Regions from separate parts of the Lysinibacillus sp. FSL L8-0312 genome, predicted to be linked through region 1. Evidence: riboswitches for the same ligand, from Rfam matches in the RefSeq annotation. Region 1 holds a riboswitch; each other region holds the start of a gene.
What was found. Region 1 has a riboswitch for thiamine pyrophosphate ahead of MHI22_RS04710 (ABC transporter substrate-binding protein). Riboswitches for the same ligand answer to the same signal wherever they lie in the genome.
Positions count from the first base shown of each region.

Region 2: another riboswitch for thiamine pyrophosphate. It lies ahead of thiW (energy coupling factor transporter S component ThiW); the one in region 1 lies ahead of MHI22_RS04710 (ABC transporter substrate-binding protein).
Region 3: another riboswitch for thiamine pyrophosphate. It lies ahead of thiT (energy-coupled thiamine transporter ThiT); the one in region 1 lies ahead of MHI22_RS04710 (ABC transporter substrate-binding protein).
Region 4: another riboswitch for thiamine pyrophosphate. It lies ahead of thiM (hydroxyethylthiazole kinase); the one in region 1 lies ahead of MHI22_RS04710 (ABC transporter substrate-binding protein).

Region 1 is NZ_JBBOOV010000001.1:916,442-924,629, forward strand. It holds gene MHI22_RS04680 (solute symporter family protein) at 1-22, shown strand, start outside; gene MHI22_RS04685 (hypothetical protein) at 119-295, shown strand; gene MHI22_RS04690 (TatD family hydrolase) at 319-1,068, opposite strand; gene MHI22_RS04695 (ABC transporter ATP-binding protein) at 1,058-1,807, opposite strand; gene MHI22_RS04700 (ABC transporter permease) at 1,782-2,555, opposite strand; gene MHI22_RS04705 (thiamine-binding protein) at 2,555-2,845, opposite strand; gene MHI22_RS04710 (ABC transporter substrate-binding protein) at 2,847-3,842, opposite strand; TPP riboswitch at 3,996-4,106, opposite strand; gene parC (DNA topoisomerase IV subunit A) at 4,226-6,664, opposite strand; gene parE (DNA topoisomerase IV subunit B) at 6,661-8,188, opposite strand, start outside.
Region 2 is NZ_JBBOOV010000001.1:4,095,801-4,103,988, forward strand. It holds gene MHI22_RS20420 (hypothetical protein) at 1-306, shown strand, start outside; gene MHI22_RS20425 (AAA family ATPase) at 318-1,313, shown strand; gene MHI22_RS20430 (DUF58 domain-containing protein) at 1,310-2,185, shown strand; gene MHI22_RS20435 (vWA domain-containing protein) at 2,197-3,942, shown strand; gene MHI22_RS20440 (VWA domain-containing protein) at 3,926-6,523, shown strand; gene thiW (energy coupling factor transporter S component ThiW) at 6,768-7,268, opposite strand; TPP riboswitch at 7,360-7,467, opposite strand; gene MHI22_RS20450 (MFS transporter) at 7,534-8,188, opposite strand, start outside.
Region 3 is NZ_JBBOOV010000001.1:2,513,470-2,521,657, reverse strand. It holds gene MHI22_RS12800 (exonuclease SbcCD subunit D) at 1-206, shown strand, start outside; gene MHI22_RS12795 (SMC family ATPase) at 203-3,283, shown strand; gene MHI22_RS12790 (hypothetical protein) at 3,325-3,447, opposite strand; gene MHI22_RS12785 (DUF4870 domain-containing protein) at 3,503-3,826, opposite strand; TPP riboswitch at 3,954-4,061, shown strand; gene thiT (energy-coupled thiamine transporter ThiT) at 4,198-4,758, shown strand; gene map (type I methionyl aminopeptidase) at 4,920-5,675, shown strand; gene MHI22_RS12770 (hypothetical protein) at 5,709-6,422, opposite strand; gene MHI22_RS12765 (polyphosphate kinase 2 family protein) at 6,621-7,445, shown strand; gene MHI22_RS12760 (GNAT family N-acetyltransferase) at 7,612-8,188, shown strand, end outside.
Region 4 is NZ_JBBOOV010000001.1:2,017,709-2,025,896, reverse strand. It holds gene MHI22_RS10185 (cysteine desulfurase family protein) at 1-817, shown strand, start outside; gene thiI (tRNA uracil 4-sulfurtransferase ThiI) at 817-2,028, shown strand; gene MHI22_RS10175 (alpha/beta-type small acid-soluble spore protein) at 2,173-2,388, shown strand; gene thiE (thiamine phosphate synthase) at 2,459-3,100, opposite strand; gene thiD (bifunctional hydroxymethylpyrimidine kinase/phosphomethylpyrimidine kinase) at 3,090-3,914, opposite strand; gene thiM (hydroxyethylthiazole kinase) at 3,902-4,669, opposite strand; TPP riboswitch at 4,762-4,859, opposite strand; gene mbcS (acyl-CoA synthetase MbcS) at 5,050-6,651, shown strand; gene sppA (signal peptide peptidase SppA) at 6,818-7,831, shown strand; gene MHI22_RS10145 (RDD family protein) at 7,844-8,188, shown strand, end outside.

The DNA.
Region 1 (8,188 bases):
TGTACAGGACGTATCTCACTAATCACTCAACACCCTCGTAAGCATCTCGCTTACGAGGTTTTACTTTTTCTTCCCTATTCGCTACTATAGAATGAGAAAAAGATTGGAGGTTATGCTCATGTCACAATCAAGGGCTAAAAAGAAACGGATGCATGTTAAACGAACTGTCGGCAAGGATGTTGAAAAAAACCGTCAATCTATATCCTTCAGTACACACGAGCGCATAACAAAAACAAAGAATGAGAAACTCGATCATGATTTCACAAAACATAAAAAGCAGTATAAGGACGACTAACGTTCCCTATACTGCTTTTTCTTTTAAAGCCGATAAAAGGCATTGGTGTTTTGCGTGATAATATGAGCCACTTCCTGTGTCGACAACCCCTTGATGGACGCTATGACCTCAATGGTCGAATGCATCATCCACGGAGATGTACGCTTATTTGTAAACGGTCCTTCAAAAGGCCAAGGACCATCCGTTTCCACCATCATTAGTTCAATGGGATAAGCTTGTATCAACTGTTGAATTTCTTGTTCATACAAACAATCAGGGGTGATCGAAATAAAATAGCCATGCTGAATCATGCGTTTCACCACAGCCTCATCCCCTTTAAACCAATGAAAATGTGCTTGGCGAAGCTGATGTTTGTCAAGTAAATCACAAACGATGCTAGCATCCTCATAGACAGCGTGTAACACTATTGGCTTATCCAATTCCTTTGCCAAGACTATAAAACGCTCTAATAGAGCCACATAAAGTCGGTCATCTATCGTTTGCTGTTGTCTTAAATAATAAGGTAAACCGACCTCACCAACAGCTACCATATGTTCTTTATGTGAACGGATCCAATCAAATAATGCCTCCTCATCGCTTGGATTTGGTAAAGGCTGTTCCGGATGAAAGCCAAAAGCGGCTTTCACTGGCTGATAGTTATTCGATAAATGCAATGTTCTTTTACAGGACGACAACTGCATGCTAACCGCAATCACCGTCTCTACCTCTTCAAGTAAGGCTGGAATTTCCTCATCTCGATACTGATCCAAATGAATATGAGCATCAATCAACAAACATATCACCCTTTTCTTCTTGTAAGTACATAAATAATTGTTGCTTTAACTCGGTGAACGCTGCTGAATGACGAATTTCCTCTTTTCGGGGTCTTTCAAAAGGCACAATGATTTCCTTTTTAACCGTCGCAGGACGTTTGCTTAAAACAAGGATCCGATCCGCTAAAAAGAGTGCTTCCTCAATACTATGCGTGACAAATAGTATTGATTTACGATAGGCTTCCCAGATGGATAATAGCCACGCTTGCATTTCCAGTCTGGTGAATTCATCCAGCGCAGAAAATGGTTCATCTAAGCATAAAATAGGCTTATCACTGACCATCGCACGTATAAAAGATACACGCTGTTGCATGCCGCCTGACAATTCGTTTGGATAAGCATGGATAAATGAACCAAGCCCCACCTTTTCAAGCCACTCTATAGCACGTTCAGCATTTGGTTGATGCTGTAATTCCTCTACGAGTGTGACATTCTCTAAAATCGTGCGCCAAGGTAGTAGACAAGGCTGCTGAGGCATATAACCAATCGTTCCTCTTTTTCGCTGAATGTCCTCTTCATTTAATAAAATGGACCCTTGATCAATCGTAGAAACGCCACCAATTAATTGAAAAAGGGTACTCTTACCACTGCCAGAGGGACCAACAATGGCCACAAACTCTCCATCTTTAACGTCAAAGGATACATCTTCAAGAACTTGCAGGGTATCAAAGGATTTAGCGATGTTTTGAATGCTGAGCATGATAGCCTCTCCCCTTCACCATGAATTTTTCAAGTAAGCGAATACTGCTAAACAACAGTAAGCTTAATAAAACAATCGCAAAAATGGCTACGAATACACGATCAGTGCGGAACGAGGACTGTGCTAAGGTCATATAAACGCCTATTCCTTTTTTTGCACCAAGCCACTCCGCAATAACAGCGCCCATCACACTATACGTCGCAGCAATTTTTACACCTGAAAAAATCGTTGGGTATGCATGAGGCCATTCAAGCTTCCAAAAAGTTTGCGCCTTTGTAGCACCAACCATGGCAAAATAATGCTTTAACTCAGGTGCTGTTTGCCGAAATCCGTCCATTGCCGCAATAACAATGGGGAAAAAGCACACGAGGCAAATAATGATGAGCTTTGGTAATAAACCAAAGCCAAACCAAATAATGAGCAATGGCGCTAAGACAAGAATAGGGATATTTTGCGACATAATTAAAATCGGATAAAACAACTCCCGAATAAATGTAAATCGATGCAAGACAATCGCCACCATTAATCCACAGGCAATACCAATGGCAAGTCCTAATAAGGCTAATTGCATCGTAGCCCAAGCATGTGGTAAAAAGGTTTGATAGGCTTTAAAAGCTTCCAACAAAATACGACTTGGTGCAGGTAATAACCAATGAGGAACTTCAGCCACATGCACAATGAGCTCCCACACGAATAAGAGGAAGGCGATAAAAATAATCGTCCTTCCCTTTTGCAAAGCTTGTTTCATTACTGGTATTTCTCCGTTAATGTATCCATTGTTATACCAGTTGGCTGATATAATATTTTCACTTGTGTAATGACATTGATAGCACCAAGCTCAATCATCTTGTCATTCATTTTTTCAATGATTTGCAGCAACATTGACAGCTCACCTTCCATCGTCGTTTCCAACGGATGTACCTCATATTTCACACCAGCAGCATCTATCACAGCAATCGCCGCATCGACATACGGTATAACATCCTCAAATTTCTCTGTTTTTGGAATGATTTGAACACTGATTAATGAATTCGCCATCTTATTTGGCCTCCTTTTTAGGTAAGAAATCATTTGTAAAGGCTTGTTTCGCATTAAATTCGCCCTCTAACACGTTGTTGCTAGACATCCATTTTGCATAGTTTTCCCATACAGAAAGCTTTTGCTCTCCCCATTGCTTGGCATCATCCTGATATTTATCGGCTAGCCATTCCTGACTTTTATGCACTAACGCTTGATCTAAATCGGGAGCCGCTTCTATTAAAATATCAGCCGCCTCACTTGGATGTGCTATGGCGTATTCATAGCCCTTCGATGCAGCCGCCACAAACGCTTGAACTAGGTCAGGATTGTCCTGGATCATTTTTTCATTTGTAGCTAGAACAGGTGTATAATAGTCCAGCTGATCACTATAATCTGTTAAGTACAGCATATTAATCTTTTCACCCCGTAGCTCAGCTTCAATACCTGTCCACGCGTAATAAATCCAAGCAAAATCAATATCCTTTTGCATCATCGTGAAAAAATCTAAATCTCCTGCATTGACGATATCTAGTTTATGAATGTCTGCCTTTTCTGTTTGCATCAATGATTGTAGGACAGCTTGCTCTAGTGGAGCCCCCCAACCGCCATAGGTTTTACCTTCGAAATCCTTTGGTGATGTAATACCTTTTGATGCAATAGAAGCAAAGCCAGATGTATTATGTTGAATAATAGCAGCAATGGAGACAAGAGGCACATCTTGCACACGAGCCTGTGTAATCCCTTCCTGATAGCTCACACCAAACTCTGCCTTGCCAGAAGCAACAAGCTGATCGGCTCCTGCCTCCCCAGGCATAATAATGTCAACATCTAAGCCCTGCTCCTCAAAATAACCGAGTTTTTTTGCGACATACAGTCCTGTATGATTTGTATTTGGTGTCCAATCTAAGACCACTGATACTTTTTTCAGCTGATCAGTAGCCTGCTTGTCCTCCTTGTCACTACAGCCCACTAACGTTAAAAGTGCAGCCACTAGAATAAATAACCATTTTTTCATGCGAAGTCCTCCTAGTTGATAATGTGAAAGTGTTCATGATTGAATGTTGTCACCAGAAAGAAAGCGTATGCGTTTGGCAAGATATTGCTTGAAAACATAAAAAAACGCCTAGGATTCCTCCCAGACGTATTGCAATCAATCTTCAAAACTTTGCTTTTTTGAATAGATGTTCCCTACGCTGGTACGAGCCAAATCAGGTTCAAAGGGTCAGCGTCTATCGGACACAATCTCAGCTAGCAACTACTAGCCCCCCTACATTCTTGTGCTATGAACTTTTCGTTGATTATTATACCCATAGTTACGCTAAAATGACAAGATGCTATTTTTGACTAACGACTGCTCTCGTAAAAAAACCCAGCACTCCTAAGAGACTGGGCTTATCATTAGCTTAGTTTCTGTTCTTTTTTAGCCGTTAAAACATGGGAAATGGCCCCATCTGTTGCAATATCCACTTTAAACGAACCGTTGGAATGGCGATCAGCACGCGTCAATGTTTGGACATCAATGAGCTCTTGTACACCTTTTTCCGTTTCAATCACTATTTGCTCCTCATTCGTTGCTTGAATAACTGCCACAATACGGTGAGGATTTGCTTTTAATTCTGTTAATACTTTTAGACCACGTTTTGCACGACTTGCCACTTCAACTTCTGCAACATTCATTTTCTTCACGGCTCCACGCTGTGTGACGATTACCACATATTGTGTAGCATCAGGCTGTAGCACATTGACACCGACTAAGGCTTCTCCATCCTTTAGCGTGATGCCTTTGACACCGCCTGTTTTCACCCCTGTAACTGGTAATTCTTCCAGTGGGAAACGAATCGCATAGGCTGTATCCGTTGTTAACATCAGTTCCACATCATCTGTCACAAACGATGCATAGATCATCGCATCGCCCGCTTTAACATTCATTGTTTTTATTGGCTTCGAATAACGCGTCACCGCATAATCTGCCAGTGGGGAGCGTTTAATTTGACCATCTTTTGTAGCTGTTAAAATATACGTATTTGGCTGCTCGAATGTTTCAAAGCCATACACTGCAATAATAGACTCATCTTCCCCTGTTGGCACAATACTTGAAATATGCTGTCCAAGATCCTTCCAGCGAATATCAGGTAGCTCATGAACAGGCTGGTAAATATAATTGCCTCGATTTGTGAACAGTAACAGATGATGCTGTGTATTTAAGGTTGCTTCATACAATAAGTAATCCGAATCCTTCATCGCAAAATCCTGACCATTGGAAGCGGCATGTGAACGTGTGGATGTACGTTTAATATAGCCATCCTTTGTCACCGTCACCACAACCTCTTCACTTGGCACAAGGACATCTAGCGTAATTTTAATTTCTTCTATTTCCTGCTCAATTTTCGAGCGACGTGGCTCTGTGAAGCGTTTCTTAATCTCTAGTAACTCTTGTTTAATGACACGTACAAGCTTGGCTTCACTTTGTAAAATTCCTTCTAGCTTCGCAATCAACTTATTTAACTCGTCTTGCTCTTGACGAAGCTCTGTAATGTCTGTATTCGTTAAACGATATAATTGTAAGCTAACGATCGCCTCGGCTTGTACCTCTGTAAAATCAAACTTCGCTTGTAAATTAAGCTTCGCATCCTTCTTATCGTTAGAAGAACGGATTGTCGCAATCACTTCATCTAAAATGGAGAGTGCTTTAATTAACCCTTCTACAATATGAGAACGATCCTTTGCCTTTTGTAAATCATAAATCGAACGGTTCGTCACCACTTCTTTTTGATGCGCAATATAGGCATCTAGCAATAATGGCAATGTCATCATCGTTGGACGACGATTATGAATAGCAATCATATTAAAATTATAAGCTACCTGTAAATCTGTTGTTTTAAATAGGTATTGTAAGATTCCTTTTCCCGGAACATCCTTTTTCAGCTCAATTACAACACGTAAGCCTGTACGGTCTGATTCATCTCGGATTTCCGCAATACCCTCTAAACGTTTATCTACACGTTGCTCATCAATTTTTTTCACAAGATTCGCTTTATTCACATCATATGGTAATTCCGTGATGACAATTTGCTCTTTGCCACCCTTGATCGGTTCTACTACGGCTTGCGCACGGACAATGATTTTACCTCGACCTGTTTCATAAGCCTTTTTGATGCCATCTACCCCTTGGATAATCCCACCTGTCGGGAAATCCGGCCCTTTAATCACAGTCATCAATTCATCTACTGTCACGTTCGGCTTGTCTAAGCGCATTAACACAGCATCTAGCACTTCATCTAGCGCATGCGGGGGAATATCTGTCGCATAGCCAGCCGAAATCCCTGTAGAGCCATTGACTAGTAAGTTTGGAAAACGTGCAGGTAAAACAGTCGGCTCCATATCTTGATCATCAAAGTTTGGTACAAACTCGACCGTTTTCTTGCCAATATCTCGTAGCATTTCACCAGCAATAGCAGACAGTCTCGCCTCTGTATAACGCATCGCAGCTGGAGGATCACCATCAACCGAACCATTGTTACCATGCATCTCAATAAGCATATGACGTGCCTTCCAGTCCTGACTCATACGTACCATTGCTTCATAAACAGAGCTATCACCGTGCGGATGGTAATTACCGATTACGTTCCCGACAGTTTTTGCGGATTTTCGAAACGGTTTATCCTGTGTATTGCCTTCTGTAAACATTGCATATAAAATACGACGCTGTACTGGTTTAAGACCGTCACGTGCATCAGGCAACGCGCGGTCTTGAATAATATATTTACTATAGCGACCAAAACGATCACCCATCACTTCTTCTAGCGGTAAATCTTGAAACTTTTCTGTACTACTCATGCTTGGTCCTCCTCTTGTTGGATGAATTCATTTTCTAAAATATTTGAATCATCCTCCATACCGAAGTCAACATTGGCTTCGATCCATTTACGACGCGGTTCTACTTTATCACCCATTAACGTCGTGACACGTCTCTCTGCACGTGCACCATCCTCGATTGTGACACGAATTAATGTCCGTGTCTCAGGGTTCATTGTCGTATCCCATAGCTGGTCAGCATTCATCTCACCAAGACCTTTATAGCGCTGCAATATGTAACCCTTTCCAACTTTCTGGATGGCCTTTTGTAAATCGTTTTCTGTCCAAGCATATTCAATCACTTCTTTTTTACCAGTACCTTTTGATACCTTATAAAGTGGTGGTAAAGCGATATAGACTTTGCCTCCTTCAATGAGTGGACGCATATAACGATAGAAGAACGTTAAGAGCAAGACTTGAATATGTGCCCCGTCCGTATCCGCATCGGTCATAATCACTACTTTATCGTAGGCTGAATCCTCCACAGCAAAATCCGTGCCAACACCTGCTCCAATCGCATGGATAATTGTTGAAATTTCTTCGTTTTTCATAATGTCCTGTAGCTTGGCTTTTTCTGTGTTGATGACCTTACCGCGCAAAGGCAAAATCGCTTGGAATGTACGATCACGACCTTGTTTGGCAGAACCACCTGCAGAATCACCCTCAACTAAATACAACTCATTCTTGGCCGCATTGCGAGACTGAGCTGGTGTTAATTTGCCTGATAGAATCGTACTACCTTTTTTGCTTTTCTTGCCATTCCGAGCGTCCTCACGCGCTTTACGAGCCGCTTCTCTTACTTGTTGCGCACGGATTGCTTTACGTACAAGAGAAGCCGATAACTCTGCATTTTCCTCTAGCACATACAAAATTTGCTCTGACACTACGCTATCTACGGCTGAACGAGCCTCACTTGTACCAAGCTTGCCCTTGGTTTGTCCTTCAAATTGTAATAAATGCTCTGGAATACGAACAGACACGATTGCTGCTAAACCCTCACGAATATCTGTCCCTTCAAGGTTTTTATCTTTGTCCTTTAGCAAGCCGATTTTTCTTGCATATTCATTAAATACACGCGTCAATGCCGCTTTTGCACCCGTTTCATGTGTGCCGCCATCACGAGTACGTACATTATTAACGAATGACAAAATCGTTTCTGAATAACCATCGTTATATTGGAAAGCGAATTCTACTTCAATATCATCTTGTATGCCTTCTACATATTTCACAGGATGAAGAACATCCTTTTCTTCATTCAAATACGCAACGAAAGCTTCAATGCCATTCTCATAAAAGAATACATCTTGTTTGCCTTCCTCGCGCTCATCGATTAATTCAATTTTTAAGCCCTTTAATAAAAAGGCTGATTCACGTAAACGTTCTGCTAACGTATCATAATTGAATTTTGTGACAGAAAAAATCGTTTCGTCTGGTAGGAAATGAACAAGTGTACCTGTTTGCTTCGTTTGCCCAATTTCTTCAAGTGTTGTGACAGGATGTCCACCA
Region 2 (8,188 bases), 3.2 Mb from region 1:
CAAGGCCAAGGACAAGGACAAGGTCAAGGAGCAGGAAGTGGCCAAGGCGGTCGAAATTTATTAACGACACCTAATCGAGTTGGCGGATCAAGTGAGACATCAGTAGATGGTGGAGCGTTAGGAGATGGTTCTCATGTATCTGAGCAACAGGGAAATGGACCAATAACAAAGGGCTCTATTCGACCATATGAAGAAGTAATTGGCTCCTATAAAGACAGCTATTTAGAAAGCTCAGAGCGTTTACAATTACCAAAGGATTTACAAAATGTCGTGCAATCTTATTTCACGTCAATTGAGTCGCAGTAGGAGGAAAAGAAATGGCATTTACAGAGCAACAGTATGTAGAGATGAGCGCGAAATTACACCAAGTAAAAGAAGAAATTCATCGCTTCATTGTTGGACAGGAAGAAGCAATTGATTATACGCTGTATGCAGTTCTAGCAGATGGTCATGCCTTATTAGAAGGTTTACCAGGATTAGGGAAAACAATGTTAATCCGTACAATTTCTGAAGTACTAGATTTGTCGTTTTCACGTATTCAATTTACACCCGATCTTATGCCTGCTGATATAACAGGGACAAGTATGATTGAACGGACGCCTGATGGCAAGCAACAATTTACATTTCAACCTGGGCCAATCTTTAGTCAAATGGTGTTAGCCGACGAAATTAACAGGGCAACACCGAAAACACAAAGTGCCTTGTTGGAAGCAATGGGAGAAAAAACGGTGACGATTTTGGGGGATACGAAAAAAATGGCGAAACCATTTTTCGTGTTAGCGACTCAAAATCCTATTGAAATGGAAGGAACCTATCCATTACCTGAAGCACAAATGGACCGTTTCCTTTGTAAAATTCTTGTACCGTATCCTGAAAAAAGTGAACTTATGGAAATTATGAAGCGAACGACAGGTGCGCAGGAAATTGGTTTACAGAAGATGATGAATACTGAGGGTCTTATGGAAGCTCAGCAAATGGTGAAAGAAGTAATGGTTGCCGATGAAATGCTGGAATTTGCCACAGATCTAGTGGTGGCTACGCATCCTGAAAGACCAGATGCTCTGGATGAAGTTAAACAATATGCCATGTATGGCAGTGGTCCACGTGGTTTGCAAAGCTTAATAAAACTAGCAAAGGCTAGAGCACTTATGAACGGACGTTTCCATGTTTCTGTAGCTGATATAAAATCTGTTGCAAAACCGGTTTTACGTCACCGAATGCTGTTGAATTATGAAGGGGAGGCTTCAGGGAAAACAGCTGATGATGTGATTGATGTTATTTTAGAAAAAGTTCAACAAGGTGTTAGCAAGTGACAGCAAAATACTTATTGCCCGAAGACTGGTTAGCAAAAATCAGTCGCTTTCAAGTAGCGACGGCCTCCAAACTACGCGGGCAGCATAAGGGTTCGCACCGTTCACAACGCTTCGGGGCTTCTCTCGATTTCTCAGATTTTAGAGAATACCATTTAGGTGATGATGTACGCCAAGTAGATTGGAACGTTTTTGCTCGAACAGATAAATACTTTATCAAGAGGTTTTTAGACGAGCAAGAGATGCGTGTACACATTTTACTCGATACTACTAAATCAATGGGGGAGAGCGCTAAGTGGCTATTTGCTCGTCAAATTGTGGCTTCCCTCGGCTTAATGGTGCTCGGTCGTGATGATCGTTTGTCTTTTTCGTTTGTCCAAGATGAGGTGAAACCACCGTTTCGACGGAAGGGTGCCGTGTATCGTCGAGCTTTTTTACAAGTAGTAACAGATATAGAAGAAGCGAATTATGCCAATCGATTTGCACAGGGTGCACTAAAAGCTATGCCTAAGGATAGTACCGTACTCTTCATTATTACAGATGGGTTAGAGCCAATTGAGGAATGGGAGCAGCTGTTAAAAAGGCTACCACGCTATGCTGGGGATGTTCGCATTTTGCAAATTGTTACGCAAGAAGAGTTATCACCAAATTATTTGGGGGATGTCCGCCTTCTTGATCGTGAAACAGGCAATGATGTCAATGTGACGATGTCTACTAAAGTATTAGACACCTATCATGCAAGACGATTATTACATGAAGAAGAATTTGAAGCCATTTGCCGTCGCTTTGGCGTTCGAAAATTACAATTGAAAGTGGAAGATGGACTGCAACATGCGATCTTTCAACAATTATTAAAAGCACATTGGATTAGGTGAGGTGAGCCGTATTGGGCTTTAGTCAAATTATATTTAGCTGGACGGCCATCATCCCGGTCATTGTCCTACTCTATTATTTCTTTCGTAAAAAATATACTGATCAAACTGTCTCTTCGACTCTATTTTGGTCTGAAATTATGCAGGAAACCCGTGTATCACCTTATTTAAAGCATTTACAAAAAAATGCCTTACTATATTTACAGCTGCTAGCCTTACTGCTACTTGTATTGGCGCTGATGAATCCATATGTGAAAAAATCAACCATTGTGGGTGCGCAAACGATATTTATTGTTGATACATCAGCCACGATGCTAGCAGGAAAAGATTCATCAACCTTTGACACACATAAGCAAGAAATGTTGACATTGATGGAAGAGTTGAATGGGCGACCTGTTACATTGATTACAACAGGTGCCGCTCCAAAAGCCGTTTTGCAGCAAGAAACAAATATGAATGACATTGAAAAAGCGATTAAAGATTTACAAGTATCCTATGAAACGGCTGAAATGACGAAGGCACTGGATGTTGCACAGGCATTTGTGGGTGATACACCGACTTCTATCTATGTTTTTACAGATACGCTTGATAAAAAGCAATTACCAATGGATAAAGATTCAGTGAAATGGCTAGTTAGAGGTGCTGCAAAAGACTTAACAAATATTGCCATTACACGCTTTGCTGCAACGACAGATGGTCAGGTTACGATGGCACTTGTACAGCTCCATAATGATACAACTGCTGAACAAAAGGTGACATTAGCGATACAAAATGCAGAGGGTGAAGAGCTGGTAGCAGAACATGTCGTTGTGCCTCCAAATGAAGCCGTTACGAAAACCTTCAAAGATTTGCCCTTAGCAAAATCGATGACAGCTATTATTGATGCAAACGATGATTATGCCGTAGACAATCAACAAACCGTCTTACTACAAACGACTACTTCAAAAATTGTTGTTGATCAGGGTATGCATCAGTTGATACAAAAAGGTTTTCAAAGTGTCAGTAGCGGCGTGAAAATCGTTCCGTCTTTACAAGTAGCTGACAATCAGGATGCAACTGTCATCACAAACCAAACGGCCTTATTGGAGAAGATGGAGAAACCGCTAGTATTATTTGGACGTGATGATGCCGAAAAAGTGGAAGCAAGTGGTACAGTAAGTGCTAAAAGTGATGCATTATTTGCTTTTAGCGAACTAAAGGATATTTATGTTAGTGCTATTTATCCTGGATTTTCGGATTATGAAACCATTGCTTCTGTAGGAGATGAGCCGTTTATCCAACGCTCTCCTAAAGGAGATATCGTTGTTTTAGCGGATATTGCTGATACAGATTGGCCATTGCATCCATCATTCCCGCTATTTTTATGGAGTACTGAGCAACAGTTAACAGAATCAGTCGGTTCACTTGGTATTTTCACACCGAATGAACAGCGTGCAGTAGCCTTAGCGCAAGGAGACTGGAGTGTTTATTCGCAAGAAGATGAGTTTATTTCTTCTATTACACAGGGCATGTTAATTGCACCAAAACAACCAGGTATTTATATGGTACGTTCAAATAATGAAGAAAAACAATTTATTGTGCAATTGCAAGCCCAGGAACGTGTTATTGAACAAGGAACAAGCTATACATTAGGCGACATTTCAGACAATGGGAAGGAAGAGGTATCGATGGCCTCCTTCGTACCTTGGTTAATTGTAATAGTTTTAATTTTGCTTGTTGCAGAGTGGGAGGTGCAACGACGTCGTGGATTTACGAATTGATACGCCATTAGTATTGTTGCTATTACTTCCATTGTTCTTGTATTTTGGATGGACTTATTTTCGAGAACGGCAGCGACTAAAAAAGAGTCATATTGTTGTGCTTGCTATTCGCATAGTAGCGATATGCTGTTTAGTTTTGGCACTTGCAGGGCCGTATTTATTATTACCGATAAAAGAAGAACAGATCGTGTATTTACTAGACCGATCTGCGTCTATGAATGGTACAGAAGATGAGATGGTTCAGTTTATACAGGAGAGCCTACAATCTAAAAAAGAACCCCAACTTGCAGGGATCTATTCTTTTTCTTCCACTTTACAAACAGAAGCCATTTTGTCTAAAGAATTAAAGGATGTACCGAAGCTTACAGAAATCAAAGCAACAGATCAAACGAATATTGAACAAAGTCTACAGCTTGCAACAGGCATTGTTGATCCTAAAAAAGCGACTCGCCTTGTATTATTAACAGATGGTAATGAGACAAAAGGAGATGCTTTAGAATTTGTCTCCAGATTGAAAGGTGCCAATATTAGTGTGGACGTTGTACCTTTTAGTCTACCAGTTGTCCATGATGTGTCGCTCAAAAGCTTTGTCTCTCCTCAGGTTGCTTATGTAGGAGAGCAGCAACAATTAGTAACAGAAATTCATGCAACAGCAGCAGGGCAAGGGGAGCTGTTATTATATGAAAATGATGAGCTAATTCATCGCGAGGCAGTTGAGCTGACGGAAGGTACAAATGTGTTTACCTATAAACACGCAGCAACAGCTGAAGGACTTGTAAAATACGAAGCAGTTATTCAAGTTGGGCAGGATGCTATTTTTGAAAACAATAAATTAACAAGTGTCACAATGGTACAAAGTGAACCCCATTTACTCATCGTCAATGGCTATGAAACAGCTTCACCTATCGCGGCAGCACTTGGTAGTCAATCCATTGCCTATGATGTTGTCGATCCTAAAAGCCTACCAAATGAACTGTCCAGCTATTTACAATATAATGCGATCATTTTTGACAATGTGCCTGGTCATTTAGTTGGTGAGGCGAAAATGAGTGTGATTGAGCAAGCAGTCAAAAACTTTGGGGTTGGTTTCACGATGGTTGGTGGAGAAAATAGTTTTGGTTTAGGAGGCTATTTTAAAACGCCAATTGAAACGTTATTGCCTGTGGAGATGGAAATTAAGGGCAAGGAGCAATTACCTTCATTAGGGCTAGTCATAGTGCTGGATCGTTCTGGCAGTATGCATGGCTCGAAGCTAGAGCTAGCTAAGGAAGCAGCGGCACGTTCTGTTGAAATGCTACGAGATGAGGATACATTAGGCTTTATCGCCTTCGATGATCGTCCTTGGGAAATTATAGAAACCGCGCCTCTTAAAAGTAAAGAAGAGGCAGTGGATACCATTCTATCAGTAACACCAGGAGGCGGAACAGAAATCTATAGTTCATTAGCTAAAGCCTATGAAAATCTCGCCGATTTAAAGCTTCAACGTAAACATATTATTCTTTTAACCGATGGGCAATCACAGTCTGGGAATTATGAGGATTTAATTGCTGAGGGAAAAGAAAATGGTATCACTTTATCAACAGTAGCGATTGGACAAGATGCTGATGCTAACTTACTCGAAGCACTTAGTGATATGGGTAGTGGACGGTTCTATGATGTCATTGATGAACAAACCATTCCTTCTATTTTATCTCGTGAAACAGCTATGATTTCTCGCACCTATATTGAGGATAATCCGTTTTATCCAGCAATTTATAATGCCGCAGGATGGAATTCGCTATTTGCCAATGGCGTCCCTCAAATGAATGCTTATATTGGAACGACAGCTAAGCAAGGGACAACCGTAATTGCAGAAAGTGAGAAGGAAGATCCTGTGTTAGCACAATGGCAATATGGACTCGGTAAAACATTTGCTTTTACATCCGATTCAACGGGTAAATGGACAGGAGATTGGGCAAGATGGCAGGACTGGGGAACATTTTGGCAGACGCTTATTTCACAAATGTTGCCAAGCTATAATGATGTTGCCTATGATGTGAGATTAGAAGCTGATGGCTCCTTTATGATTACAGACCCTACAAATGAAGCCGCATTTTTAGACATTGTAGCGGTTAATGAAGCAGGGGAGGAGTTAGAAACTCAGTTAGAAACCATTTCAGCCTCCCAAGTTCGAGCTGTTGTACAGGCCGAACCTGGATTGATTTTCTTCCGTATAGCGGATGAGCAGCAGGCCATTTATCAGGCAGGCCTAAGTGTTCCTTATAGTGCTGAGTATGAACTGCTCCCTGTTAATGAAAAACTGGTTGAAGAGTTAACAAATCAAACAGGGGGAGCCGTTTTAAAAGAACCACAAGATGTGTTCCGTGACTTTACAACCAAAGGAGCGGATCGACAAAACATTGCCACATGGCTTCTTTTAGCAAGTATGCTTCTATTCTTTATGGATATTACCATAAGACGTTTTGGGTGGAGTTTCCTAACAAAAACGAATAAAAAAGAGCAGCCAATTGAGGAGAAACCTGTACAAGCAGAAGACACGAACGTAGCCCAGCTATTAAAGGGTATGAAAAAACGATCATAATAGAGTGAAGGCAGTGCAAAATCATTCCATTTTGCACTGCTTTTTTAAATGCTTTGAGGTTTTAAAAAATGGTGGTTTCCGCTAGGAAAGGGGTGCAAAGGTGATTGACACAGTGCAGCCTTCGAAAAGTGCTTCTCGGGGGAGAGAGACGCTCATAAAGAAACGAACCCCGCTCAAAGACTAGAAAAGAAATCTTCTCGCACATCTTAAAGGATTTCCAAAATCAAAAAGCACTCAGCACCACTCAATAAAGCGAAGAATTAAAGCTCTTTACTGGTACCGATTTTCGCAAAGTGCTAGCTACCATAACACCTAAGATGGCCCCGATGGTACTTGATGTTAAAAAGGCTGGCATGAAGAATAATGCGGCTACGGATGTCTCCATAAGCAATTTTGCATAGGGTACGGCAATAAGTGAAGCTAAAATACCAGTGCCAAAAACTTCGCCGAATCCTGCTAGCCATGATTTTCTACTGTATTTGTAGGCAAGGGCCGCACACAATGCTCCAATGACGCTACCAGGAATCGCTAAAAGAGAGCCTGTACCAGTAAAGATACGAATGATGGCTGTCACAAAGGCAACTAGAACTGTTGGCACGGGTCCTAGTATAATAGCTCCTATTACGTTAACAGCATGCTGAACGGGGTAGGCGCGTGCGATGCCTGTTGGTATGGATACAAAGGTAGATCCTGCTACAGCAATCGCTACTAATAAAGCCATGATTGTCATTTTACGAATTGACATAAGGTTCACTCCTCTTGAATAAAATCATGAGGGAAATTAAAAGGCCGCTTCCTTTAAACAATAGGAAGCGGCCTTGCATAGACAATGATAGTAGCAAGTAGCGCCACTTCCCTCCGCTAGTATGAACTAGATCAGGTTCAAAGGGTCCGTACATCATCATATACGTCTCAGCCTTTTAAAGGCTCCCCTAGTGGTAAATATCATTCAATTTTATTAACCAACATTACTGTAACATAATGTTAAAAATAGTCAATGATTTTTCTGACTATTTCGTATCAGGATGCATTAGATGAGGTGCTTTTTTCAATGTCCAGATGAGTGCAAGGAAGAAGCAGGCTAATAATATGATAGATCCGAAAATATATGGACTGTTCATATTCCAGTCAAATAGTAAACCTGCTAAGGCTGGTCCAATCATATTGCCAAGGCTCATGTAAGCATTATTCAAGCCCGCAGCAAACCCTTGTTCTTTCTCTGCAAGCTTTGAAATTAGTGTATTTACAGCAGGACGAATTAGTGTTGTTGCTGTAGAGAAAATAGTTGCTACAACTAATATAAGAGCGAAGCCAGATACAAACAATATTAAGAAAATAGCAACAGATGCAATAAATAAATTGACTAACACAACTTTCATTTCACCAAAGCGATTAAAAAGTGGTGTAATCACAAACATTTGTACAACTACCCCAAAAGCACCACCGACAACTAAAATAATCGCAATATCTACGGGTGTGTAATTAAACTTTTCTGTCACAAATAATGACAAGGTTGTTTGGAAGTTGGCAATTCCGAACGAGAACACGAGCATGATAATGAGCATAACGAAATAAGGCATATGTATGGAACGAGCCATTTGCTTCGCCAGATTTTCTTGCTTTTGCTTGTCATGTGAAGTGTTTGGTTTAGTAGATGGTAATAAA
Region 3 (8,188 bases), 1.6 Mb from region 1:
ACGCTATGCATGTGGAACGTAAGGTATTACGACAAGAGGTGTCGCGTGAGCTACAAGTTGTAGAAACGGAAAAACTAGAGGATATTGATTTATTCCGTTCTTTCTTTACCGATATTATCGGTATTCAGCCAGATGAAGATACGGAACGCCTTTTCACAGAGATGTTACAGGAATTATTAGATGAGGAGCGAGAGACAGTAAAATGAAGCCATTAAAGTTAACGATTACTGCATTTGGTCCCTATAAAGACACTGAAGTAATTGATTTTCAAGAACTAGGGGAACATCGATTGTTTGCTATTTCTGGTAAAACCGGTGCTGGAAAAACAACCATTTTTGATGCCATTTGTTATGCCCTTTACGGATCAGGCAGTGGTGAGGATCGTCAGGATACGGCTTTACTGCGAAGTGGCTTTGCTCATGATGATATTTATACAGCTGTAGAGCTCATGTTTGAAATGCATGGAAGGGTCTATCAAATAATACGACAGCCCGGTCATATTAAAGAAAAAAATAAAACGATTACTGGGAAGAAAATAGAGTTAGCTGAAGTAAAAGAGGGAAAGCTTGATTATAGCATTGTAGAGAAGCAGCAAACGCTTGAAGTCGATAAAAAATTGCAGGAAATAATAGGTCTCACAAAAGATCAATTTAGCCAAATTGTGATGCTACCTCAAGGTGAATTTCGCAAGCTATTAACCTCAGATTCTACAAACAAAGAAGTTATTTTGCGGAAAATCTTTAAAACAGACCGCTTTGGTGTCATGACGAAAAAGCTTGATGCTAAACGAAAAGAGGCAGAGAGTGATCTACAACGTGCCAAACAATTAAAAGAACATTTACTTGGTCAAATTGACGGTGTCTTACCACAACGTTCATCAGCGTTATTCACATTAATTGCTGACAAAACGGAAAATTTACATCAACTAAAGCAGGCACTTGATGAGGAGATTATTTACTATACAAAATGTATTGAGGATGAACAGCTACAATATGAAGAAGCTTATAGCCTTCATCAAAAAGAACAAGAATATTATCGATTAGCTAAAACACTGAATGAGCAATTTGATGAGCAAGCGAATCGACAGCAGCGACTACAAATGCTGTTACAAGAGCAGGACGCATATAGCGCGAAGGAGCAGGAGATTGTTTTAGCAGAACAAGCAGAGCGACTTGTGCTACTTGAACAACAATGCATTGATTTACGTGCTGAACTTAATGTAAAGGAACAAGCTTTTCAGCAAGCACAAGTTAAGCATCAGCAAACAGAAGAGCAACTGCAGCGAGCCCAAGAAAAATATAGGGTAGAAGAGGCGAAAGAGCCTGAGCGTCAACAAATTTTGCAGCAGGAATTGCAATTATTAGCGTCATTGCCTAAATGCGAGGCCTATGAAAACAACGTGCAGCAGCTGCAAATAGCTGAGCAGTATGTTGAAACAGCAAAAATGGCGGTGGCTGATAACCTGACGTTATTGGAAAAAGAACAAGAGCAATTGCAGCAATTTTCTCAAACGATGGAAGGCTATGAAAAACAGGTTGAGCCATATGAAAGCTACTTAGAACAGTTACCGAAACTACGTGAACAGGTAGCTTTAGTCAAACAAGCTGAGAAATATAAAAGTGCCGTAGAGTTAGCACAGCAGGACGTAGCTGCCTCAGACATTCACTATCAAGAAAGTAAAAAGGCCCTTCTATTATTGCAGCAACGGTGGCTGACAAGTCAGGCTAGTATTTTAGCGGAACAGCTAAAGGAAGGGGAGCCTTGCCCTGTTTGTGGCAGTATGACTCACGAGAAAACACATAAAGAGCAACTGGAAGTTATTGAACTTGCTCAAGTGGAAACGTTAAGAGTGAAGGCTTCTTCAGACGAGCGTATGTATCTAAAGAAGGCAGCACTTTTGTCATCTACGCAACAGCTTCTTCAAGATACATATCAGCAGCTAGAAGCACAGCATATTAAACAAGAAGACCAAGCACAGCTCATCGCTACTTTACACAAGACGGAGCAAGAGATTGCGAGCTTAAAAGTTGTCCATCATCAACTAGCAGATATGCGATTAAAGCTAAAGCATCAACGTGATAGAATAGAGCAGCTTAGAAATAAACAGATGGAATTAGAGCAATATTTAGCTGAGCACATGAAAGAATGGACAAGATTACAAGCGGTTGTAGAAGAACAGCTCAAGCAGATGCCAGCCAATTTACCAACATTACAGCAATTAAAGCAACAACTTACGGATGTTAGTAAACAGAAAATGGATTTGCAAAAAACATGGCAAGAGAGTCAAGAAAATTTGCATGTCGTAAAAGAAGCGACAAGTAATGCAAAACTAACTGTAGAAATCGCCAAACAATCTTTTGAGGAATTACAGCTCAAAATGAATGAAAAGCGGCAGCAATTTTCAGCAAGCATGCAGGAAATCGGCTTTGACAGCTATGAGGAATACGCAGCTGCCAAACGGAGTGCGAGCCAATTGGAGGCACTTCGCAAAGTATGCAGTGACTATGCTTTACAGGTACATACCCTGAAAATCCAAATAACTGAAGGGGCTATGTATCTTCAAGGGAAAGAGAAGCAAGATTTAGTGATGATGGAAGCAAAAGTAGAACAACTTCGTACAGCGTATGAGGAAGCATTTAAACGTTTGCAACAGATGAATGGTTTTGCACAAGCATGCCAGGGCTTTATAAAAAAAGTAGAAGAAACAGCGAGAGAGCTTCAGTTACTTGAACAAGAAGCTGGTCGAGTAAAGGAACTCTATGGATTATTAAACGGACAAAATTCGAAAAAGCTGTCCTTTGAGCGATACATTCAAATTAATTACTTAGACCAAATTACCGATGCCGCTAATATTCGTCTTTATCACTTATCAAATGGTCAATTTGAGCTTAGACGTTCTGATAGACTAGAAAAGCATGCGAAGCAAAGTGGGCTTGGGCTTGATGTATATGATGCCTATACGGATCAATTACGTGATGTGAAAACATTATCCGGTGGCGAAAAATTTAATGCTTCCTTAAGTCTTGCTTTAGGAATGGCAGATGTCATTCAAAGCTTCCAAGGGAATATTCATATTGAAACCATGTTTATTGATGAGGGCTTTGGCTCGCTTGATGAGGAATCTTTGAATAAAGCAATTGATACATTAATTGCTTTACAGGATTCTGGTCGTATGATTGGCGTGATTTCTCATGTGCCTGAATTAAAATCAGCGATGCCAGCGGTCTTACATGTAGAAAAAACATTGAATGGACATAGTCAAACCCACTTTGAAGTGAAATAAATAAAAGGCGTATTTCCAAAACAAGGGAATACGCCTGCTGTTTATTTTTTTCGAGGAATGGCTGTAGGTGTTGTCCCTTTTTTTGCAGCCATTACTTTTTTCACGATAGGAATAACAATAGGTGCTAATTTTACGGCGGTTTTCACAACATTTGATAATTTCATTCAAAAACAGCTCCTTTTACAATTACTACTACCTGTTTCGCTTAAAAATGAAACATTAACGAATAACACGAACAGCTTGAATAATATTCCATATTACAATTCCTAGTGAGACGATGGCATAAATGGCAAACGAAACGAACCAAATAATCAACATCGTATTATTGCCTGACGTTGGATCCAAATTAAATGTAGAAAAAACAAAGACAATAAAGAACAGAATGCCGAAAACAAAAGGAATTAAATGAGAGATAAGTGCACGAATTGAATGTCTTTTTACGTCACTATCTTTCGTAATAATGTACACAATTAATGGGACGATAAAAGGGGCGAAGAAAATACTTAAATAACTAAAGGCAGATAAAATTTTTTGGTTCTCCATAGTTGTACCTCCTTTTTTAATATTTACGCATGAAAAACAGCAAAGTTTCAAAAAAATAATATATGGAAGAGGTTGTAATCCTTCTATCCTTTGCGTACAATGAGAATGTTCGAATAAATTCAGATGTAACGACCACAAGGGGAGCTGATGATGTCAGCTGAGACTGGGCACGTAATGCCTTGACTCTTTGAACCTGTAAGTTAACGCTTGCGTAGGGATGTGGATAGAAACCGACACTAGTACGATGTGAGGCTCTGTCCTGGCATCGTTTTTTCATTCTTGAGGGAATAAAAAGGTGTCAGAAAGAGACATATCAGCGCATTTCTATTCCTGCTCTTGTATCCTACATCGGAACAAAGGAGAGAATATATATGGACAAAAAAAGACTATTAATGCTTGTGGAGATTGCGATATTTGCAGCAATCGGTCTTGTGCTTGATCAGGTTTCCTTTAAAGTATGGGCACAAGGTGGCTCTGTTAGTCTAGTCATGGTACCTATTATGTTAATAGCATTTCGCTGGGGCTTAGTAGCTGGGCTAACAACTGGATTACTCGTGGGTGTAATGCAAACCATGTTTGGTGCTACGATTGTGCACTGGCTACAAGGATTCCTTGATTATGGTGTTGCTTTCACAGTTGTAGGATTAGCGGCGGTTGTGCGTGGACCCGTGTTGGCGGCTGCCAAAAATGCCAACAAAACAAAAATGGCACTTTACATTATATTAGGTACGGTACTTGCGGGCTTTTTACGATATGCAGCCCACACGATGGCTGGCGCTGTATTTTTTGCAGAATATGCTGGCGATCAAAATGCATGGATCTATTCCATCATCTATAATGGTACATATATGCTACCAGCAACTATTTTAACGGCAATTGTAGGCGTTCTTTTATTCGCAGCTGCTCCACAATTAATGCAAAGAAAAGCATAAAACATGCCCCTCACATTTGTGAAGGGGCTTTTTTGTCGCAAATAACTCTTTGCGCACTTCGCAAAGTAAGGAAGCATACAATATTTAAAGCGTTTATCGTTATACGCATAACAAGTTATGTTATATTAAAGTATAGATATTAGATGAAAGGGACGTTATACATGATTGTAAAAACGCAAGAAGAGATTGAAGCTTTTAAAAAAATAGGACGCATTTGTGCTGAAATTCGTGAAGCGATGAAAGCTGCCACAAAACCAGGTGTTACAACATTGGAGCTAGATGAAATTGCTGGCCGTATGTTTGCAGAGGCTGGCGCGATATCTGGTCCAAAGGGAGAATATGATTTCCCAGGGTATACATGTATTAGTGTCAATGAAGAAGTGGCGCATGGTATCCCCGGAAAACGTGTTATTCAAGAGGGGGATATTGTAAATATCGATGTTTCTGGTTCATTAAATGGCTACTTTGCTGACACTGGTATTTCATTTGTGGTTGGTGATGGCTATGAGGACAAAGAAAAGCTATGTCGCGTTGCCAAAAGCGCCTTTGATCGAGCAATGACAAAGGTAAAGGCTGGGTCTAAATTAAATCAAATTGGTAAGGCAGTTGAACGTGAGGCGAATGCTAATGGCTTAACTGTTATTATGAATTTAACTGGTCATGGCTTAGGTCAATCTTTACATGATGAGCCGAATCACATTTTAAATTACTATGATGCATGGGATTCTACAATTATGAAAGAAGGTATGGTGCTTGCGGTTGAGCCGTTTATCTCAGCGAAGGCAGAGCATATTGTAGAAGCTGGTGATGGTTGGACATTCATTACACCTGATAAATCACTTGTAGCTCAAATTGAACATTCAGTCATTGTAACAAAAGATAAACCGATTATCCTAACATCATTAGACGAAGAATAGAATGCAATGAAATGAAAAATCCTGCTTACCAATTTATTTTTGGTAGGCAGGATTTTTTTTAATAAATAAAATACCAACAAAGAGAACACCACATAAAAAGAAGGCGGCGGTAGTGACAAGTAGCTCATCAAAACCATTATGTAAGGCGATTCCTATATAAGCCCAAATAAAAACACTAGGAAACAAAATATCAAAGTGATGGAAACGGATATGTAGCGCAAGTGCTCCACCTAATGTCAGCAAAATTACTGCCCAAAGAGGCGTACTAAGACCAAAGCCGTTCCAACCATAAGCCGTTAACGTAAAACTGATATTCGTAATAAAAATAAATGTCATCCATGCAAAATAAATGGAGAAAGGAATACGACCCGACATTGCTTTGTCATGAAGAGGGTACGTATTATACAACATAAATAAATACAAGACTAAGAGTAATGTAATGCCAAGTGAAACAATAAATAACTCATGATGCCATACGTATATCATCAATGCTTGCAATATATTTATGCAGCTAAAAAGCGCAGACTGTTTCATAGTTGTCTTTTTGATATTCATAACTAACCAATAACCGAGTAAAAAATAAATAAGAATCCAAATTACATGACTTACACTAACTGGTGCAAATACTACAGAAAAGCGATTAGCGATTTCTAGCATAGATTGACCGTTGATATTCACGAAAAAGGATGAAAAGGTTAGGATGAGTGAGACAAGATAAGAAATTGTCATCAAGATAAACCGAGGCATGTTTTCCTCTCCCTTCGTGTTAGATTTTATAGGGAAAAGACAAATAAGTATAGTACTGTCACTATTTTTATTATAACGGAAACTTTCAACAATGTATCGTGTTGTTTTGCTCGTAATATCTACAATTTACCATCTCAATAGGCATCCATATATTTCTTTAGTACAATAAGAATATCCAACCAAAAGGAGTGAAGTTTCATGGCACAAAATTTGAAAAACCTAGACCTATCCATTGAACTAGATAAAAAGATGTATAAAAAGAAATTAAAAGTACTCCAATATGAAATGTTGAATGCACAGCAGTTTTTACTAAAAAACAAAATAGGTTTAATCTTAGTATTTGAAGGAATGGATGCTGCTGGCAAAGGTGGCGCAATCAAACGATTGATTGAACGTGTAGATCCGCGCGGTTATGTGGTACACCCTATCTCAGCTCCACAGCCACATGAATTACGCTATAACTATTTACAAAGATTCTGGAGAAAATTACCGCAGCATGGACAAATCGCTATTTTCGACCGCTCATGGTATGGACGTGTACTAGTAGAGCGTATCGAAGGCTTTGCAACAAAGGATGAATGGTCTCGTGCGTATGAAGAAATTAATAATTTCGAGAAAATTTTAACTGCGGGAGATTACATAATTATTAAGTTCTGGCTACATGTTTCAGATGAAGAGCAATTAAAACGCTTTAAAGAACGTGAAGAAAACCCTTATAAATCTTGGAAGCTAACAGACGAGGATTGGCGGAATCGAGAAAAATCACCACAATATATTGAAGCGGCGAATGCAATGTTTGACAAGACAGATAAAAAGGATGCTCCATGGATTTTAGTTGCTGGAGACGATAAAAAACATGCGCGTGTTCAGGTGCTTCAAGAAACAATTGCACATATTGAACGTGAGGCTCAAAAACGTGGTCTTCATCTAACAAATGTATTAGCTAATGGACAGCTAGAGGATGCTGATTCATCCAGTTTAGAAATAATAAATGAGAAAAAGCAAGAACAAAAAACAAAATAATAAAATGGTGCTGCTGTAACAATAAGACATGAGCTGTTTTAGTTGTAGCAGCATCTTTTTTTACATACAATGAAATAAAACTAGGGTTTACAATCATTAGATTGTAGCCAATGTGAACAGAGAATGAGAAATGTACTGATATTTATTGGAAGGCTAGTGTGGAGAAATGGTGCTTAAAATTTGGAATTTATTAAGAAAAAAGGGTGGGAATGTGGTAACGATAAAGGGGGAAAAATGCTACATCCGCACATTCCAAGAAAAAGATGCACGAAGTTTATCGGGTCTCGTAAGCCGCAATAAATACTTTTGGTCTGTATACGAGCCACTACAAAAACCTGAATATTATACAGTTGATGCTCAATATAAAAAAATTCAAGAGAGTCTCTATTTAATGGAGTCAAAACGAGAATTTACTTTTGGTATTTTTGAGCATGGAACAAATAATCTAATAGGGCATATTGCACTTTATGCTGTAAAACGCTTACCGTACTCAAGTGCATTTGTTGGCTATGCGATGGATGAAATCTATGTAGGCAAGGGAATCGTCACAGAGGCTGTAAATATGGTGGTGAGATTCGCATTCGATCAAATTGGTTTACACCGTGTAGAGGCATATGTCTCTACACAAAATAACCCCTCTATGCGCGTATTAGAGAAGGCTGGATTTCAACAAGAGGGTCTGCTAAGGAGGCTACTGTATATTAATGGCCGATGGGTAGATCACTATATGTATGCGCGTTTAG
Region 4 (8,188 bases), 1.1 Mb from region 1:
AGAGGGCTATGAGGTTGACTATCTTCGAGTTGATCAACATGGAGTCATTTCTTTAGAGGAGCTGCGTGCTAAAATACGTAAAGATACAATTTTAGTTAGCATTATGCATGTGAATAATGAAATGGGTGCTATCCAGCCTATTAAGGAAGCAGCAGCAATGATTCATGAAATGAGTAGAGCAGCTCTTCATGTTGATGCTGTTCAAAGCTTTGGGAAATTAGCTGTGTCCTTTAATGGAGAAGAAGGTCCAGACAGTATTGCTATTTCTGGTCATAAAATTCATGGCTTTAAAGGCTCAGGTGTATTAGCTTTTCGTAAAAGCATGAGATGGCAGCCTTATGCACTTGGTGGAGGTCAGGAATTTGGTTTGCGAAGTGGTACTGTAGCGGTACCGCAAGCAGCTGCATTAGCAAAAGCGGCTCGATTAGCAGTAGAAACATTGAATGACCGTGCAATGAAATACCGTCAATGGCAAGATGAAATTCGTACGCAACTAAAAGGATACGGAGAGGCAGTGCATATTTTATCGACTCCACAAGGAGCTGCACATATTTTATCGTTCAGTGTTCGTGATTTAAAAGGGGAAGTCATTATTAATGCTATGCAAAAACGTGGCATCATTGTGTCAACATCAAGTGCTTGTTCATCGAAGCAAACGAAAGCAAGCCATGTTGTCGAGGCTCTGCACCTCGATGAGCATTATAAAAAAGGTGTAATTCGTATGAGCTTTGGTGCGCATAACACAGCACAAGATATAGAAAAGTTTAAACAAGTACTAGCAGAAGTCATACTGGAACTCAAAGGAGAAATTAAGTAATGATTTGGAAAGAAATTTTAATTCGATATGGTGAGCTTTCTACAAAAGGTCGCAACAAAATGGATTTTATCCGTCGCTTACGTGAAAATATTCGTCATGCTTTTGCCGATCTAGGACAGCTGCATATTCGTACAGAGCGTGATCGTATGTTTATTGCTATAGAAAACGAAACACAAATGCGGGCACTCGTAACAGGCTTACCTAAAATTTTTGGTATTCAATCTTTTAGCCCTGTGGCTGCATGTGAAAAAGATATAGAAAGTATGAAGAAACTTGCCATCACTATAATGGAGACATTTAAAGATGAGCAGCATACATTTAAAGTAGAAGTGAAACGTACCGATAAAACATTTCCTTTAGAATCTCATGCCATCCAACGTGAGATTGGTGGCTATGTTTTACCGCAATTTCAAAATTTATCAGTCAAAGTGAAGCAGCCTGATATTGAACTACGTGTAGAAGTTCGTCATGATGCAACATATATGATGGCACAAGTTATTCCTGGCGCAGGTGGAATGCCTGTAGGGTCTAATGGAAAATCTTTATTAATGTTATCTGGTGGTATTGATAGCCCTGTTGCAGGTTATTTAATGATGAAGCGAGGCGTGCGATTAGAAGCGATTCACTTCTTTAGTCCACCATATACAAGCGAAAATTCATTAGAAAAAGTAAAGGTACTTGCCAATGAACTAACGAAATTTGGTGCTAGTATTCGTTTACATGTCATTCCATTTACTGAAATACAAGTTCTTATTAAAGAGAAAGTGCCTTCTAATGTATCGATGACAACAACACGCCGTATGATGTTGAAAGTAGCTGATCAGGTGCGTGAGGAAATTGGGGCACTTGCCATTGTAACAGGTGAAAGTCTTGGGCAGGTAGCGAGTCAAACGCTTGAAAGTTTAACAGCGATTAATGCTGTAACGAATACACCTATTTTGCGTCCGTTAATTTCATCAGATAAACTCGAAATCATTGATATTGCAGAAAAAATCGGCACATACGAAACATCTATTCAGCCATTTGAAGATTGCTGTACGATTTTTACACCTACAAGTCCAAAAACAAAGCCGAAGCTTGAAAAGGTCGAGCATTATGAAAGCTTCTCTGATTTTGATGAGCTAATCGAGCGAGCAGTAAAAAATCGAGAGGTCTATATTTTCCCTAAGAAAGAAGAGCAACAACAAGATAAGTTTGCAGAACTATTATAAGGATTCAAAGCCGTCTCAAAGTCCATTTTGAGACGGCTTTTTTATATTACTGGCTAGATGCCATTAGAGGTACAATTTACCTTTAAAATTTTCGTATTAAAAATCGAATATCGCACATTCTATATTCACAAGGAGGTGAGACACATGACTTCAAACAACAACCGCAGTTCAAACAAGCTTGCAGTACCTGGTGTACAACAAGCACTAGATCAAATGAAATACGAAATTGCACAAGAATTTGGTGTTCAATTAGGAGCTGAAGCTTCAGCTCGTGCTAACGGTTCCGTTGGTGGTGAAATCACTAAACGTCTTGTACAAATGGCAGAATCTCAATTAAAAGGTATGCCAAACAACCAATAAATGCTGACTAAGCATTTATAAACTTAAAACCAGTGACCATAAAAGGCACTGGTTTTAGTTTGTTTATAGATCATTTTTTTATGCGAGATAATGACGTAAATGTAGATACAGTGTGTGCAATGTCTTGACTTTCACAGATAGCAGAAATAACGGCAACACCATCAGCACCTGCTTGAAAAACAGAATGTGCATTTGTACAAGTAATCCCACCAATCGCTACAATCGGTAATTCAGGATAAAGATGATAAGCTTGCTGTAAAAAATTTGTACCGCATGGTGGTTGTGCATCACTTTTAGATGTTGTTGCAAAGATTGGACCAATTCCTACATAATCAGCATGATGGTCTATAGCTGTTTGTAATTCTTCCTGTGAATGTACAGAAACACCAAGTATCATGTTCCCGATTTTTTTACGTGCTATTTCAACATCTAAATCATCTTGTCCAATATGAACGCCATCGGCACCAATTCGCAAAGCGAGCTCTATATCATCGTTAACGATAAACGGTACATTATACTGCTGACAAAGTTTTTGACATTGGCGTGCAAATTGTTCATAGGCTAATCCAGTTAAGGCAAGAGACCCTTTCTCGCGAAATTGAAACATCGTAATGCCAGCTTGCAATGCCTTTTCGAGGAGATGGATGGGATTTTGTTGAAAAACATTGCCTGTCCCCATAATAAAATAAAGCTGTAAATCCTCACGTTTCATGAATAATTACCTCACAGGCTTCCTTATGCTGTTGATAAGCGAAATGATTTGTAGGTCCGTGCCCGTTGCCGATGGCTAAATCATGCATAATCGCTAATTGAATAAATTTTTTAGCTTCGATAATAGCCTCTTCCATCGCTAAACCTCGTCCAAGAAAAGCAGTGAGTGCTGCTGAAAATGTACAGCCAGTACCATGTGTATTTTTGGTTTGGATTCGTGGAGACTGCATCGAAAAAGATTGTCCATTTTTGAAAAATACATAATCAATGGCATAAAGTGGTTCTGCTAAATGCCCACCCTTTACAATGACGCATTGTACACCTAGCTGTAAAAAGCTTTGAGCCACTTGTTTCATATCCTCAAAATGGCGAATGGTTCTCCCCGTGAGAGCCTCTGCTTCGGGTATATTTGGCGTAACAATCGTAGCTAGTGGTAGTAAAGATGAGCGTAACGCCTCAATAGCTTCTTGCTGTAATAAGCTTTCTCCACCTTTTGCAATCATCACGGGATCCACAATTAGTGGTATGTTTAATTCACCGATCATGCGTGCGATGGCTTGGATAATACCAGAGGAATAAAGCATGCCTGTTTTCATTGCAGCAATCGGAAAATCTTCGACTAACGCTTGAAATTGTTTTTCCACAAACGAAATGTCAATGGGGAAAACACCTGTCACGCCTGTTGTATTTTGTGCAGTTAAAGCTGTAATAACGGAAGTGCCGAACACCTCTAATTCCTGAAATGTTTTTAAATCAGCCTGTATACCAGCACCGCCACCACTATCTGATCCAGCAATCGTCGTTACAATATGCATGATGCTTCACCATCCTTTGATAAACGATGTATAGCATTAAGCAAAGCTATTTGAAAATCACCGATATCTGCAGTGAATGCAGAAGCTAGTACTGCTGCCTTTTTATAGTAAGTGAGTGTTTCTGCTAATTGGTTGTATGGCTTGTTACCTGCGACATAGGCAGCACCACAAAGCGCACTAAGTAAACAGCCAGTACCAGTGACCTCTGTCATTTGTGGGTGGCCACCAGCTATCCACTGGCTATGCTCACCATTTGTTATAAGATCACGTTCACCTGTTACAATAACGATACAATTATATCGTTGTGCCACTAGTAATGCTTCCGTCTCCAGTGACATGGAGCCATGACCACTATCTACACCTTTCTGTTGCCAATCTACATTGGCTATAGCCGCAAGCTCACCGATATTACAGCGAATTACGGCAAATTGTATGTTTTCAAGTAAGTATTGAACGGTTTCCTTGCGATAAGTTGTAGCCCCTGCCCCAACTGGATCTAATATAACTGGAATGCCAAGTGCATTAGCTTTTTTTCCTGCTAACAGCATGGCGTTTTTGGTGCGAGTATTGAGTGTCCCGATATTAATTAATAATGCTTGTGCCATTGCTACCATTTCCTCAACCTCTTGGCTATCGTCAGCCATAACGGGCGAAGCACCTAATGCTAATAAACCATTTGCTTGGAAATTTGCCACCACATAGTTTGTGATGCAATGAATAAGTGGTTGCTGTTGACGAATTGTTTGAAATATCATTTTAATTTTAGTCCTCCTTTGTGGATGGACGTAAGCATGCAAAAAGGCTCTTTTTATGTGAAAATACACGAAAAAGAGCCTTTCATCTGAAAAAATCGATGTCTGTTGCTCCCTACGTCAGTATTAACTAACAGGTTCAAAGGGTCAGGTTTTACCTTCTCAACTCTTTCGAGTCCCCCTGCAATTTTGCTTTTAGTTGACCAAAATGTACCATACTTTTCATTTGTATTCAATAGCTAGTTTTCCTATCGACAAAACGTGACTGATGCCATATAGCTAGGTATGATAGTTGTCATGACTTTACCTAAATTAAGCGCAAACCATTGAAAATACTGAAAAAGGAGTTTTATAATGTGTCATAGCAAAAGGGGGCATTTGCCATGAAAAGACAAGATTTAGTTGCACCAGAATGGTATAACATAACAGAGGAAATTGAAAAATATGCTCAGGATGCAACGAAAAATGCTTTAATTATTTATGAAGAAAATCAAGCTGTACAATTTATTACATATGCACATTTGATGGAAAAAGCGAATCAAGCAGCACATGTTTTCACCTTACAAGGTTTAACGAAGGGTGATGTGATTTTAGTGATGGTACCACGCTTAGTGGAAGCATATATTGTTTATATTGCAGCATTAAAAGCAGGTTTAACCATCATTCCAAGCTCAGAAATGTTAAGAACAAAAGATATTGAGTATCGCATTCATCACGCCAATGCTAAAGGGGTTGTTGCCTATGAGCCCTATATTGAACAATTTGATGAAGTTGGAAATTTACAGGGCATACAGCAATTTGTCATAGGGAAAGCACATGAGCCTTGGCAGCCTTTACTAGAAAAAATGCACCATCAACCTACAACTTACATAAATCCGACTCCGACAAAAAGTACTGATAATGCATTTTTAGCCTATACAAGCGGCACAACAGGTAACCCGAAGGCAGCGGTACATACACACAGCTGGGGCTATGCTCATTTACGAACAACAGCACCACATTGGTTAGGTGTACAAGAAAATGATATTGTTTGGGCAACAGCAGCACCTGGATGGCAAAAATGGATATGGAGTCCCTTTCTCGCTACATTAGGCAGTGGTGCTACTGCATTTGTTTACAAAGGTAAATTTGATGCTGCTTCCTATTTGGCAATGCTTGAAAAATTCAAAATCAATGTATTATGCTGTACACCAACTGAATATCGTTTTATGGCATCACTTGAAAATTTACACGCATATGATTTACATGCAATTCGCCAAGCTGTATCAGCAGGTGAACCGTTAAATAGTGAGGTTATCAACGTATTTTCAGAAACATTCCATTTACAAGTGCGAGATGGCTATGGTCAAACGGAAAATACATTACTTGTTGGTACAATGGTAGGGATGGAGGCGCGAGTTGGCTCAATGGGAAAACCTACTCCTGGCAACACTGTTAATATTATTAACGATTTCGGCAATCCTGTTGCAGTGGGAGAGGTGGGTGATATTGCTGTTCATCGTGAAACACCAGCTCTCTTTAAAAAATATTTAAATGATCCTGAACGTACAAATTTACAATTCCGTGGTGATTGGTATATAACAGGAGATCGTGCCTACAAAGATGAAGATGGCTACTTTTGGTTTGAGGGTCGAGGAGATGATGTCATTATCTCCTCGGGTTATACAATTGGTCCCTTTGAAGTAGAGGATGCTTTGATGAAGCATCCAACTGTGAAAGAAGCTGCTGTCATTGCCAGTCCAGATAAAGTTCGAGGAAATATTGTAAAGGCATTTATTGTTCTTCGTAATGGTGAAATTGGTGATGAAACACTTATTCAAACACTTCAAAGTCATGTGAAATCATTGACTGCCCCATATAAATATCCACGTGCTATTGAATTTGTCGAAGAGCTACCCAAAACATCCTCTGGAAAAATTCGACGAGTTGAATTACGACAACAAGAAACAAAGCAATGCCATTCATCATCATTTCCTAGGAAATAATGTCGAAAATCAAAGTTCATGCAAAGGTATGGACTTTGATTTTTTTTATTTTTTTAGGTAAGGTAATATGAGGAAATAAATAGCAACAAGCTTTTTGCATATTATTGCAAAAAAATGAAACAAATAAGCAAGTCATTCGTATTACGTGTTGAGGAGGCGGAAAGACATGAATGTAAAAAGGTGGGTTGCTTTAGTAGTCGCAGGTGTTCTTTTACTATTTTCATTAGGAATTAATACCATTTTTGCCCTATTTAAAGCAGATTTCCTAGGTAATTTTGATAGTTTGATGGCTGGGAATAATTTAGATGTATATGAAAATGTCATTGAAGGGGACAATTTTGATAAGCGAATTGCTTATTTAAAGGTAGATGGAGCGATTCAAGATATCGGCTCAAGTACATTATGGCAACCAGTTGCCTATGATCATACATTTTTCTTAGAGCAATTGGATAATATTTTGTATGATGATTCGATACAGGGCGTTGTTTTAAGCGTCAATTCACCAGGTGGTGGTGTGAAAGAATCTGCAGAAATCTATAAAAAGCTGCTAAAAATTAAAGAAGAACGACAAATTCCAATTTATGTATCGATGGATTCGATGGCAGCATCAGGTGGTTATTATATTTCAGCACCTGCAGATAAAATCTTTGCCCATCGTGATACAATAACAGGCTCAATTGGCGTCATTATGCAATCCATTAACTACCAAGCATTGGCTGAAAAAGTAGGAGTTAAATTTGAAACGTTTAAATCAGGGGAGCATAAGGATATGCTAAGCCCAATGCGTGAAGTGACACCAGAAGAACGTGCAATGATGCAGGATATGATTAATGAAACGTATGAAGAATTTGTAGACATTGTAGAGCAGGGACGTAATATGTCTGAAGCAGAAGTGAAGAAGGTTGCAGATGGTCGTATTCTTGGTGGCACAAAAGCGCTTGAAGCAGGTTTAATCGATGAAATTGGTGATGAAGAAGCAGCCATCGCTGCTCTACGTGCAGATTATGGACTGGAAGATGCTGCTTTATTTGAGTATGCGTACGATATGGGAGGCTGGCAATCATACGTTGGGATGAAAATTGGCTCCATGTTTGGTCCATCTGCAGAAGAAAAAATGCTAATGAAAATTATGACCGACTACAGTGCACCGAAAATGATGTATTTATACGGGGAATACTAAGGAGGGAGTACAATGACAAACAATGAATTTGTTATGCAAGGTTCACCCTCTATGGAAAATGGCTTTCTTATGAACGCTCCAGATGAGTCAGTAAAGCATAAAAACTATGCTTTAAAAACGGCTGGTTTTTGGATTCGGTTTTGGGCATTTTTATTAGATGGATTCATTATTTCTGCTGTAGTTGGAATACTTATCAATCCTATCTTTTATCTAATGGATTGGTCCTTATCAGAATCTGTTTGGTATGCACCGATTTCAATCATCACAGCGAGCCTCTATTATAGCTATTTTGTACTGATGACAAAGTTCTTTGGGCAAACACTTGGAAAAATGGTTTTTGGCTTACGTGTTATTTCA